DNA from 3 places in the Streptomyces clavifer genome. Region 1 is predicted to be linked to each of the others. Evidence: riboswitches for the same ligand, from Rfam matches in the RefSeq annotation. Region 1 holds a riboswitch; each other region holds the start of a gene.
The links. A riboswitch is a leader RNA that binds a small molecule or an ion and turns the genes downstream of it on or off. The one in region 1 is predicted to bind cobalamin.
Positions count from the first base shown of each region.

Region 2: it holds a riboswitch for cobalamin, as region 1 does, so the genes downstream of both, metE (5-methyltetrahydropteroyltriglutamate--homocysteine S-methyltransferase) here and OG927_RS21985 (ribonucleoside-diphosphate reductase subunit alpha) in region 1, are expected to answer to the same signal.
Region 3: it holds a riboswitch for cobalamin, as region 1 does, so the genes downstream of both, OG927_RS35115 ((2Fe-2S) ferredoxin domain-containing protein) here and OG927_RS21985 (ribonucleoside-diphosphate reductase subunit alpha) in region 1, are expected to answer to the same signal.

Region 1 is NZ_CP107793.1:4,988,748-4,993,019, reverse strand. Features, by position in the region: gene mctP (monocarboxylate uptake permease MctP) at 1-1,421, shown strand, start outside; cobalamin riboswitch at 1,769-1,892, shown strand; gene OG927_RS21985 (ribonucleoside-diphosphate reductase subunit alpha) at 2,029-4,272, shown strand, end outside.
Region 2 is NZ_CP107794.1:311,455-315,726, reverse strand. Features, by position in the region: gene OG927_RS35140 (hypothetical protein) at 1-627, shown strand, start outside; gene OG927_RS35135 (sigma-70 family RNA polymerase sigma factor) at 767-1,354, shown strand; cobalamin riboswitch at 1,748-1,963, shown strand; gene metE (5-methyltetrahydropteroyltriglutamate--homocysteine S-methyltransferase) at 2,127-4,272, shown strand, end outside.
Region 3 is NZ_CP107794.1:307,158-311,429, reverse strand. Features, by position in the region: gene metE (5-methyltetrahydropteroyltriglutamate--homocysteine S-methyltransferase) at 1-148, shown strand, start outside; partial or broken gene OG927_RS35125 (SAM-dependent methyltransferase) at 275-412, shown strand; gene OG927_RS35120 ((2Fe-2S)-binding protein) at 487-1,173, opposite strand; gene OG927_RS35115 ((2Fe-2S) ferredoxin domain-containing protein) at 1,249-1,614, opposite strand; cobalamin riboswitch at 1,717-1,839, opposite strand; gene OG927_RS35110 (ferric reductase-like transmembrane domain-containing protein) at 1,991-2,980, opposite strand; cobalamin riboswitch at 3,317-3,517, shown strand; gene OG927_RS35105 (GHMP family kinase ATP-binding protein) at 3,859-4,272, shown strand, end outside.

The sequences.
Region 1 (4,272 bases):
CCGCGGCGATCTACGCGGCGGGCGCGGCCGGCTTCTTCGCCGTCCCCTACACGATTCTCGTCTACCCGCTGATCTTCACCTTCCTCCCCCGCCTGTGGTCCGTCTCGCACAAGCACGGGTACGTCACCACCTCGGACTTCGTCCGCGGCCGCTTCGGCTCGAAGGGGCTCTCGCTGGCGGTCGCCGTCACCGGCATCCTCGCCACGATGCCCTACATCGCGCTCCAGCTGGTCGGCATCCAGGCCGTGCTGGACGTGATGGGCGTCGGCGGCGGCGAGACCACGCACTGGTTCATCAAGGACCTGCCGCTGCTGATCGCGTTCGCCGTGCTCGCCGCGTACACCTACTCGTCGGGGCTCCGCGCGCCCGCGCTGATCGCGTTCGTCAAGGATGGCCTGATCTATCTGGTCATCGCGGTGGCGATCATCTACATCCCGATCAAGCTCGGCGGCTTCGACGACATCTTCGCCAAGGCCGGTGAGGCGTTCTCGGCCAAGAACGAGGCTGCGGGAAAGCCCGTATCGGGTCTCGTCCCGGGCGAGATGGGCCAGTGGGGATATGCCACCCTGGCGCTGGGTTCGGCGCTCGCGCTCTTCATGTACCCGCACTCCATCACGGCGACGCTCTCCAGCCGCAGCCGTGAGGTGATCCGGCGCAACACCACGATCCTGCCGCTCTATTCGCTGATGCTGGGCCTGCTGGCCCTGCTCGGATTCATGGCGATCGCGGCCGGGGTGAAGGTGGACAACGGCCAGTTGGCCATTCCGCAGCTGTTCGAGAACATGTTCCCCGCCTGGTTCGCCGGTGTGGCATTCGCCGCCATCGGAATCGGCGCACTGGTGCCTGCGGCGATCATGTCGATCGCGGCGGCAAACCTCTTCACCCGTAACATTTACAAGGACTTCATCAAACCCGACGCCACACCCGCCCAGGAGACCAAGGTCTCCAAGCTGGTCTCGCTCTTCGTCAAGGTCGGAGCGCTCGCCTTCGTCCTCACCATGGACAAGACGGTCGCGATCAACTTCCAGCTGCTCGGCGGGATCTGGATCCTCCAGACGATGCCGGCCCTGGTCGGCGGCCTGTTCACCCGCTGGTTCCACCGCTGGGCCCTGATCGCGGGCTGGGCGGTCGGCATGCTGTACGGCACCGTGGCCGCGTACGGCGTCGCGAGCCCCACCCAGAAGCACTTCGGCGGATCGTCGAAGGAGATCCCCGGTATCGGCGAGATCGGCTACATCGGTCTCACCGCGTTCGTGCTCAACGTCGTCGTGGTCGTCGTCCTGACGTTCGTCCTCAACGCGCTGAAGGCACCGGCAGGCATCGACGAGACGTCTCCGTCCGACTACACGGCGGACGTGGGCGACCCCGGCGTCCAGGAGAAGCTCCCGCCGGCCACGGTGGGCGCCCCGGGCGGCCACTGACCCCGCCCCGGCACAGGCTTCCGGTCCGGGCCGCCGCGTCCTCCCCAGGGGCGGCGGCCCGCTGCGTTCCCGGTCGTCCTGAGCACCCCCCGCCGCGCCCGTCGACGGCGGCCCCACCCCCGCGGACACCCGCCCGGGCACTTCCCGCGCGCCGGGCCTCCGGGCCGGTTCCGCGCGCGCCGCACCCCTTGCACGCCGGCCGCCGGCCCCTCTTTCCGTGCCTCGCACCGGCTCCGGAACGGGTACGGAAGCCCATTGCCGACATCCCGCTCCGGACGTTTCACCCGACCCCCGACGAAGCGCGACACAACATGTGGGGGCTGTCTCCCGGGACGGCCCCCACATGTATGCTCGTGCTCGCTGTCGCCGCAGGGGAATCCGGTGCGAATCCGGAACTGTCCCGCAACGGTGTGATCGGTGTGCTTCTGTGCACCCGGGAGTCCGAAGACCTGCCGACAGCGCTTCCGGCTCGACCGAGCCGGAAGCCACACGTCCGGGCCTCGCGGAGGGCCGGTGGACGCCGTACACAGGGCTGCCCCCACCCGGGCACCGTCCTGCCCGGCTCCCCCGCTCCCGCCGGCCCCGAGCCGAGCGAGGGATAGCCCCAGTGACCATCGCGCCAGCCGATCCGGTTTCAGCGATCGATTCAGCCGAGTCCACGCCCGACGGGCCCGGGACCGCACTGCTGCGGACCCTGACCGACCTCACCGTCGATCTGCCCGACACCGACCCCGGACGGGTCGCCGCCGCCGCGCTGCGCGGCCGCAGCGCCCGGTCGGACGAGGCGGAGCTGCGCACGCTGGCCACCGAGGCAGCCGCGGGGCTGATCTCCGAGGACCCCGCCTACTCCCGGCTCGCCGCCCGGCTCCTCACCCGCTCGATCGCGGACGAGGCGGCCGGCCAGGGCGCGGTCTCCTTCTCCGCCTCGGTCGCCACCGGTCACCGTGAGGGTCTGATTGCCGACCGCACGGCCGAGTTCGTCACGCTGCACGCGGCGGCCCTCGACGTGCTGGTCGAGCAGGCGCTCGCCGACCGTGCCGACGACCGCTTCGGATACTTCGGCCTGCGGACGCTGCACAGCCGCTATCTGCTGCGCCATCCGCTCACCCGCCAGGTCATCGAGACCCCGCAGCACTTCATGCTGCGGGTCGCCGCCGGCCTCGCCGAGAACACCTCCGCGCACGCCCTGGACGAAGTGGCCTCGCTGTACGGCCTGATGAGCCGGCTCGACTACCTCCCTTCCTCCCCCACGCTCTTCAACTCCGGCACCCGGCACCCGCAGATGTCCTCCTGCTACCTGCTGGACTCGCCCATGGACGAGCTCGACTCGATCTACGACCGCTACCACCAGGTGGCGCGCCTCTCCAAGCACGCGGGTGGCATCGGTCTCTCGTACTCCCGCATCCGCGCGCGCGGTTCACTGATCCGGGGCACCAACGGGCACTCGAACGGCATCGTGCCGTTCCTGAAGACGCTCGACGCCTCGGTCGCCGCGGTCAACCAGGGGGGCCGCCGCAAGGGCGCCGCCGCCGTCTACCTGGAGACCTGGCACGCGGACATCGAGGAGTTCCTGGAGCTGCGCGACAACACGGGCGAGGACCAGCGGCGCACGCACAACCTGAACCTCGCGCACTGGATTCCGGACGAGTTCATGCGGCGCGTCGACGCGGACACCGAGTGGTCGCTGTTCTCGCCTGCGGACGTGCCCGGGCTGGTCGACCTGTGGGGCGACGCGTTCGACACCGCCTACCGCGAGGCGGAGGCGGCCGGCCTGGCCCGCAAGACGATGCCCGCGCGTGAGCTGTACGGCCGGATGATGCGCACGCTGGCCCAGACGGGGCAGGGCTGGATGACGTTCAAGGACGCCTCCAACCGTACGGCGAACCAGACCGCGGAGCCGGGCCGGGTCGTGCACTCCTCCAATCTCTGCACCGAGATCCTCGAGGTCACCGACGACGGCGAGACGGCCGTCTGCAACCTGGGGTCCGTCAACCTCGGCGCGTTCGTCGCCGGCGGGGAGATGGACTGGGAGCGGCTGGACGCCACCGTGCGCACCGCCGTGACCTTCCTCGACCGGGTGGTGGACATCAACTTCTACCCGACCGAGCAGGCCGGCCGGTCCAACGCCCGCTGGCGCCCGGTGGGCCTGGGCGCGATGGGTCTGCAGGACGTCTTCTTCCAGCTGCGGCTGCCCTTCGACTCGCCGGAGGCCCGCGCACTCTCCACGAAGATCTCCGAGCGGATCATGCTCGCCGCGTACGAGGCGTCCTGCGACCTCGCCGAGCGGTCCGGCCCGCTCCCCGCCTGGTCCGAGACGCGCGCGGCCCGCGGTGTGCTGCACCCCGACCACTACGACACCGAGCTGAACTGGCCGGAGCGCTGGGACGCGCTGCGCGCCCGGGTCGCCAGGACCGGGATGCGCAACTCCCTGCTGCTCGCCATCGCGCCCACGGCGACGATCGCCTCGATCGCCGGCGTGTACGAGTGCATCGAGCCCCAGGTCTCCAACCTCTTCAAGCGCGAGACGCTCAGCGGTGAGTTCCTCCAGGTCAACGCCTACCTGGTGGACGAGCTGAAGAAGCTCGGCGTGTGGGACGCGCGGACCCGTGAGGCACTGCGCGAGGCCAGCGGCTCCGTACAGGGCTTCGCCTGGATCCCCGCGGACGTGCGGGCGCTGTACCGCACGGCGTGGGAGATCCCCCAGCGCGGGCTGATCGACATGGCGGCGGCCCGTACGCCGTTCCTCGACCAGAGCCAGTCCCTGAACCTGTTCCTGGAGACGCCGACGATCGGCAAGCTCTCCTCCATGTACGCGTACGCCTGGAAGCAGGGGCTGAAGACGACGTACTAC
Region 2 (4,272 bases), on a different replicon from region 1:
GCCTGGCTCGTCACTGGACGGGAACGGGGCCAGGTAGCTGTCGTCGCTCTCACCGCCGCAGTACAGGCAGCACTCCACGGCATGTTCACGCTCGTCCAAACCGTGCCGCAGGGGGCCATGGGCACCGGAAGCGACCCCGGGCTGGCCGAGAGGTGGGCGGACGCCCTGCTCTGCGGCCCGCACAGCGACACGGCCGCGGCGGCGCGCGCCTACGACGTCGCGGCGCAGGCCGGGCTCACCGACAGCATGCCGCTTCCCAGGCTCGAAGGCGGTTCCTCCGCCATAGCTGCACTCGGGCACACCGCCCACGGCGCTCACGCGACAGCTCCCATGCATGACATGGGAGCGATGACCGGCAACGCCACCTGGGGGATGCTCGCGGCGCACGTGGTGGCGGCGCTGCTGTGCGGTCTGTGGCTGGCCCGCGGCGAGCGGGCCGCCTTCCAGATTCTGCGCGGTCTGGCGGACCGCTTCCACCTCCCCCTCGCGCTTCTCAGCGCGCTCCGGCCCCACCCGTCCGCTGCCCCCGCGCCTGCTGTCGACCGCTCCGTCACGCTGCCACGCCCGCGACTGCTCGTCCACACGCTCGTCACCCGGGGGCCTCCGGGGGAGATCGCTGTCCACTGACAGCTGGATCACGTCGGCTGCATCACCGCCGACGTGCGCCCGTGCACGTGATGCACGGACGCGATCTCCCAATTTCCGGATCGGCGTATGCCCGTGGGCCGCGCCCTGTCCGGACACCCGGAAGGAACCGCAGTCCCCCATGCTTCCTACCCAAAGACAACCCTCGGTGACGGAGGACGAAGTCACCGCCTGGGCTCTCGGCGCCGCGGCCGGCGACGCCGATGCCTTCGAGCACGTCTTCCGTGCCCTCCACAACGACGTACGTCGATATGTCACCGCTCTGGCCGACGACTTCCAGATGGCCGACGACCTGGTGCAGGAGACCTTCCTGCGAGCTGTAAGCACCGTCCATCTCTTTCAAGGACGGGGCTCGGCTCGCGCCTGGATACTGACCATCGCCCGCCGAACTGTCGTCGACAGCCTGCGGCGTGCCGCTTCCCGGCCCCGCCTGGCCGACACGTCCGACTGGCAGCACGTAGCGGAGTGCAGCCAACCGCGTGACCTGCCCGGCTTCGATGAGGGCATCGCTCTCATGGCCCTCATCGACTCACTCCCGGATGCCCGCCGCGAGGCGTTCGTACTGACCCAGGTCCTGTACATGCCGTACGACGACGCGGCTCGTACCGTCTCGTGCCCGGTGGGCACCATCAGATCCCGGGTCTCACGAGCGCGTACGACACTGTGCGCCATGCTCGACGACAGGGCGGAGCCTGCTCTGGCCTGCTAACCGAGCCTGATCTCGCCGGGTCTACGACCGCTCGGGGCGCCGACCACGCACCGAGCGGTCGTTCATCGGCTTGGACCCGCAACACATCCTGCACAGGTCGGTGTGCCGCCACGCGCCGGCGAATCGCCTACCGTCGCTCTCTCCTGCGGGCTGTCGCACCGAGGCCCTTCCGTCCGGACGACCGAGCCACCGTCGAGGAAGGCGAACAGCGTGGTGCCCAGCAGAGGAAGGGCCCGCTGCCGGGCTGAGGGGCTCGGCGGTGCTGTGGAGAAGGGCGGGCGGCAGACGGTGGTCTGCCGCCCGCCCCGCTTGCGTTCCCCACCGGACGTAGTCGGTGGCTCACGTCACGTCCCGGGATCTGGATAGCGACATCCAAAGAACCCTCGAACCTCTATGGTGGCCGGTGCAGCTGGTTCGCCCTGCCCGCCAGGCAGACGCGTCGTAAGAGGGAACCCGGTGAAAATCCGGGACTGCCCCGCAGCGGTGAGTGGGAACGACCGCCGTCATAAGCACTGGATCCGGTCGGATCTGGGAAGCGACGGCCAGTAGGAGTCTGCCCCGGCAGACGAGCCCGCAAGTCCGAAGACCTGCCCGTTGCCCGTACGTGACCACTCGCGTACGGATATCCCGGTGACCTCGTGGGCGGGTCGGCGTACATACCAGACAGAACCTCATGCCCAGGGCGTGTACATGTTCCGTCTGGTTCGTCATCCCTTCGCGCCCGTGTCCTGTCTCCGGGATCTCAAGGAGTCATCTCGCGAAGGAGATTTCCGTGACAGCGCAGCCCGCAGCCGCGGCAGCACGAGCCACCGTGTACGGCTACCCCCGCCAGGGCCCGAACCGGGAGCTGAAGAAGGCCATCGAGGGCTACTGGAAGGGCCGGATCACCGCCGACGTCCTTCAGCAGACGGCAGCAGAGCTGCGTCGGTCCAACTGGCAGCAACTGGCGGACGCCGGCGCCCATGAGCTCCCCACCGGAGACTTCTCGTACTACGACCACGTCCTGGACACCAGTGTCATGGTCGGCGCCGTCCCGCAGCGGCACCGGGAGGCCGTCCATGCCGACGCGCTCGACGGCTACTTCGCGATGGCGCGCGGAACGCAGGACGTCGCCCCGCTGGAGATGACCAAGTGGTTCGACACCAACTACCACTACCTCGTGCCCGAGCTCGGCCCCGACACCGTGTTCACCGCGGACTCCACCAAGCAGGTCACCGAGTTCAAGGAAGCCCTCGCGCTCGGACACAGCGCCCGGCCCGTACTCGTCGGCCCGGTCACCTATCTCCTGCTCGCCAAGCCCGCCCCCGGCGTGGCGGCCGACTTCGAACCGCTCACCCTGCTCGACCGGCTCCTTCCGGTCTACGCGGAGGTCCTCGCCGATCTCCGCGCCGGCGGCGCCGAGTGGGTGCAGCTCGACGAGCCCGCCCTCGTCCAGGACCGCACCCCGGCCGAGCTGAACGCCGCCGCCCGCACCTACCGGGACCTCGGCGCCCTCACCGACCGGCCCAAGTTGCTCGTCGCGTCCTACTTCGACCGGCTCGGCGACGCTCTCACCGTCCTGGCCAAAGCCCCGGTCGAGGGCCTGGCGCTGGACTTCACCGATGCGGCGGCGGCCAACCTCGAAGACCTCGCCGCTGCCGGCGGGCTCCCGGGCAAGCGGCTCGTCGCCGGCGTCGTCAACGGACGTAACATCTGGATCAACGACTACGAGAAGTCCCTGGCCACTCTCGCCACACTCCTCGGCCTCGCCGACCGGGTCGATGTGGCCGCTTCCTGCTCCCTGCTGCACGTCCCCCTCGACACCGCCGCCGAACGGGACATCGAGCCGCAGGTCCTGCGCTGGCTGGCCTTCGCCCGTCAAAAGACCGCCGAGATCGTCACGCTGGCCAAGGCGCTGGCCCAAGGCACCGGCGCGGTGACCACCGAGATCGCTGCCAACCGCGCCGACCTCGCCTCCCGCTCCGGCTCTCCCCTGACCCGCGACCCGGCGGTACGGACCAGGGCCGCCGCCATCACCGACGCCGACGGCCGCCGCTCCCAGCCGTACGAGGAGCGGGCCGCCGCCCAGCGCGCGCACCTCGGGCTTCCCCTGCTGCCGACGACCACCATCGGTTCGTTTCCGCAGACCGATGAACTCCGTACCGCGCGCGCCGACCTGCGCGCTGGCAGGATCGACGCGGCCGGGTACGAGGAGCGCATCAAAGCCGAGATCCAGGAGGTGATCGCCTTCCAGGAGAAGACCGGCCTGGACGTCCTGGTGCACGGTGAGGCCGAACGCAACGACATGGTGCAGTACTTCGCGGAGCAGCTGACGGGGTACCTCGCCACGCAGCACGGCTGGGTGCAGTCCTACGGCACCCGCTACGTCCGCCCGCCGGTCCTGGCCGGCGACATCTCCCGCCCCGCGCCGATGACGGTGCGCTGGACGACGTACGCACAGTCCCTCACCGAGCGGCCCGTCAAGGGCATGCTCACCGGCCCGGTCACCATGCTCGCCTGGTCCTTCGTACGCGACGACCAGCCGCTCGGCGACACCGCCCGCCAGGTCGCCCTCGCCCTGCGCGACGAGGTGAACGACCTGGAGGCCGCGGGGACGTCGGTCATCCAGGTCGACGAGCCCGCGCTGCGCGAGACGCTGCCGCTGCGGGCCGCGGACCACGCGGCCTATCTGGCGTGGGCGACGGAGTCGTTCCGCCTCACCACCGGCGGCGTACGGCCGGACACCCAGATCCACACCCACATGTGCTATGCCGAGTTCGGTGACATCGTCCAGGCCATCGACGACCTCGACGCCGACGTCATCAGCCTGGAGGCTGCCCGCTCCCACATGCAGGTCGCCCGGGAACTGGCGGAGCACGGATACCCGCGCGAGGCGGGGCCCGGCGTGTACGACATCCACTCCCCCCGGGTGCCGAGCA
Region 3 (4,272 bases), on a different replicon from region 1:
TAAGGGGCTGAAGGCCATCCCGGCGGAGCGGCTGTGGGTCAACCCGGACTGCGGTCTCAAGACCCGCGGTTGGTCCGAGACCAAGGCGTCCCTGGAGAACCTCGTGGCAGCGGCCCGCACGGTCCGAGGCGAACTGCCCACCTCCTGATCGGAGGGCTCCGAAGGCCGGGGCGCCCGCAGGCGCCCCGGCAACGGCGCAGCACGCAGTGCACAGCCGCAGCGATATCTGCGGTCTGCTGAAGGCCAGGACGCCTCATGGGAGGAATACCACCGGATGAGTACCGAGCTCCGGCAGCTTCAGGTCATCGGCATCGGAGCCGGTGACCCCGACCATCTGACGTTGGCCGCCGTCAAGGCCATGCGCAGAGCGGATGCCTTCTTCGTTCTAGGCAAGGGCTCGCATGCTAAGGCCAGTCGACCGAATGCCACCAGGGCGTGCGTACCCAGGCGGGCTGCGGTCGCCTCCATCATGGCGGATAGCCTGGTTCAGGCCGCGAAACAGCAGTCCCCGCACTGCGAGCCTGTCGGAGTGCGGTAGTAGAGGCAGCAGCTACGACGGCGGAAGGTCAGGCCAGGCCCGGTCAGGTGCCCTGTTCCGGCCAGCCGACCCCTGCTGAGCAGCTCCGGCACGAGTGCGCTGAGCGGACCACGCAGGTGTGGATGGGCAGCCAGCAGCACGCCGGCAGAACCGGCCAACGCGGACGCTGCGTTACCGTCGAGGAGGCGTGGAGCGACCTTGACCCGCAGGCCGGCGCGAAGAGCGTCCAGGTGGTGCATCACCTGGGCGTACAGAGTTCCGGTCATGTCCGGGAGCGGGTCGACGTGCCAGCCGGCGGGCTCGGGCAGCCTGAGCTGCGAGCTGTCGTCAGCGCGCTGCAATGCGCCGAAGTCTGGGACGACTCCGCCCAGGAGCGCACAGGCCAGGGCCGGCGACCAGAGACGGGCAGCGTGTCCGAGGTGAGCGATGGAGACTCCGACGCGCAACTCGTCGGTGCGGTATCGGGTGGCGACGGCGGTGGACAGGTCGGTGAAGCCGCGGCTGTAGAAGTGGTCCACGGGACGCCAGCCTTCGTCGCCGCCTCCGACGCGCAGGGCGAAGAAGCCGCCGATGGATGCCGCATCGTCCAGAGCCGCTGCCACAACGGCCGCGGGTGCGCGAACGGGTTCGCTCACGGGGATTGCCTCCTTGGGAGAAAGGGCACCCTGCAGGGGCGGCCTGGACGAAGCAATATCGATGCGAGCGACATCTCAGGCGCTCGTGCGGCGCCTCGGCGGCAGGCAGGCGTACAGATCGAGAATCTCCGGTCGCGGAGCTACACCAGGACCACCGGCACGTACCCAGGCCGCTATGTCTTCGGTCGCTCGGGGATCATTCACCAGCCCCAGCCATACCGGCCGGGCACCGGCTGCCCGGCCGACAGCGGAGGGCTGCACCACGACGACATTGGCCTGGTCGCACACGTCGAGGCAGGCGGAGACACGTACAGGGGCCTCGGCACGCAGACGCGCCGTCTGCGCTGCGTGATCGATTCCGCTCACCTTGGCGGTGCCGCAGCAACAGTCCCGGCAGACGACGATCCGGCACGGAACCGGCTCGGCCGCCTTTCCTGCCACAGCGGAGTGGTCCGAGGTTCCTTCGTCCGGCTTTTCAGGCACGCTGAACCGCTCTCTCCCCGGGGAGCTCCGCCCCGGCGTTCGTGGAGGAGGCGACCGCGTGAGTCTCCTGGCTCTCGGGTCAGTGCTCGTCCCGTCCTTCCCACCCACGTGGGCAGTGGAATTGCCGGGATCCGCTCGCCGATCACAGTGGCGGGACCGCGCCGGAATCTCACCGGCTTCCTCGGACCGCCGTCGCCCTGTCACGGGCCATCATCGCATCCGACGAACTCCCACCGCGGCCGCCGGGAGCACCGGTCAGCTGACAGGTCGTTCGTCCGGTCGCCGCTGTCCGAGGGTGGGCGCCCTCTCCGGGATCCGCGGTCCACCGCTCCCCTCACTCGCCCTCCGGGGCATGCGGGGCGGTCGAGGGCGCCTCGGCCGGTCGCTCCCGCCCTCCATCGTGACCCGAAGCCACCACGGCGACCAGCCCGAGGACGACGGCCGCTGCAGCCACGCGTCCCGCGGCCCGGAGCGCCCAGCCCGGCATGGACGCTCTGCCCGACCGCCACCCTGAGGGGCTGAGCCGTTCCGCCCGCCGGGCCGGCCGTGTCAACCGCACCACCAGCAGGACGGCGACCGGCAGTTGCAGCAGCCACAGCACCGTACGCGGCCACTCGCCGTACCAGACGTTCGTGCCGTACAACAGCGTGTGCCACACGCTGAGCACATACACGACGATCACGAAACGGTGCAGCCGACGCCAGGTGTTGGCGCCGATGCGATGCCTGACGTAAAAGAGCAGGCCGAGCGGGATCGCGAGGTACAGGGCTCCCTGCCCGATCGGAATGGCGATCCGGCCGGTTCCCGAGTCGTACCAGCCAGGCACGAACGAGTCCGCGAAGCCCACCCACAGGCGCTCCGCCCACCCCAGTGCGGCCTCGTACCGGACGAGTTCAGCCGCGAACATCAGCGCATGCGCGAACATCAACGCCATCGTGGTCAGACTCGTGGTGCGGTGCCAGCGCTCCAATGCCTGGGGGGATCCGGGCAGCCAGGCAGGGCGCTGCCCGGACAAGAGCAGTCCGAGCATGACCGTGCCCCATGCCCACAACAACGCCGACCAGCCGAACGCCTGGCTCAGCAGGTACATCCAGTACGTTCCGGCATCGGCCATGAACGGCATGACCGCCACCGTCGCGGAGTCACCCGACTCCACACGCACGTACAGGAGAACGAACACCGCCGCCGTGACGGCGAACGCGACACCCGCCTCGGGCAGCACGGCCCACAGGTCGGCGCGCAGGGTGACACGGCCTGCGGCACGCCGGTCGCGGGCGGGCGGTTCAGGCGTCCCTTCGTCATCCGGCGTCGTCTCTGACAGCATCCCTGGGCCCCTCAGGCACCGGCCGCCGAAGGGCGGTGCGCATGTGTCGTAGGAGAGATCAGTGTCGCTTGAGACGCCGGAGGCAGCGAGGCTCATTCCGGCCAGAACACCGAGGCGGCCCTTGGCCTCATCCCTGCCCGGTGGGCGTTCCGTCCTTGCGGACTTCCGGCAGGAGAAGAGCGGAGAAGGACGCCACCGCAGTCTCCTCGATCGCTCCGTCCTCAGACGTCCCTCAGCGCTGTCCAGTAACCCACCGCATCTGGACAACCCTCCGTGTGCCTCTGTCGCGACGCCGCGAGCGCACCTACTGTGGGCTCCGCAGTCGGTTCGCGGCGCATAGCCATCCGGATGTCCGGTGTCGCGACGCAAGAGGGAACCCGGTGAGAGTCCGGGACTGTCCCGCAACGGTGAGTGGGAGGAAGAGCCGTCGCACCACCGGATCCGTGGAGATCCGGCAGAGGCGACGGCTGCTACGTGCCCCGGTTTCCGGTAGGTGCGCCCACGAGTCCGGAGACCTGCCACTGCGCCCGTGCTTGCACGGGCTGTGCTCGGTGACCTCGAGGACTGGGTTGGCGGTACGGACGGTTGCACGGCACAGCATTGCCGCGTCTCCTCCCCGGTCGGTGTTGATGGCTCGTGACCAGGAGGAGAGCGATGTGACGACCGTGCGTATGACCTGTCACCCCCGCCATGGGACCGATCGTTCACCGCCGGTGTATCCGGGGGGAGCAGCGCTGCCCCACGCCGGGGAACCCCGCGAGAAGCACAGTCCGGCGCGCCCCACCGTGTCGGGCGTCTGCCACGGCACCTTGGGTGAGTTGTACCAGGGCCCTCTTCGCGCGGCCGCCGCACCGGACATAGCTTTGGTGTCCTTTCCCGTGGACCGCCACTCCTGGGTCCACTTCACACCGGGCACCGACCCACCGGACCCATCGGTGCTCGCGGTCAAGTCCGCTACGGCGGCCCGCCTCTTCCTGGACCACTACGGGCTCACGCTGCCGACCGGCCTCTGGAGCACCCACTCCGACCTCCGGGTGGGTGTGGGGATGGCGAGCTCGACCGCCGACATCGTCGCCACGCTGCGTTGCCTGTTCCAGCTCTTCGCCCTTCCCTACGACCAGCAGGTGGTCCTCGCCGTCCTTGCGGAGATCGAGCGGGCCGACAGCGTGTTCCTCGATGAGTTCGCCCTCCACCTCAGTGGCCGGCACCGGGTGGTCCGGCGCCTGGGCACGGGCTTCGGCTTCCACACCGCGTTCGTCACCGAACCCGGAACGGTGGACACCGAGGCCGTC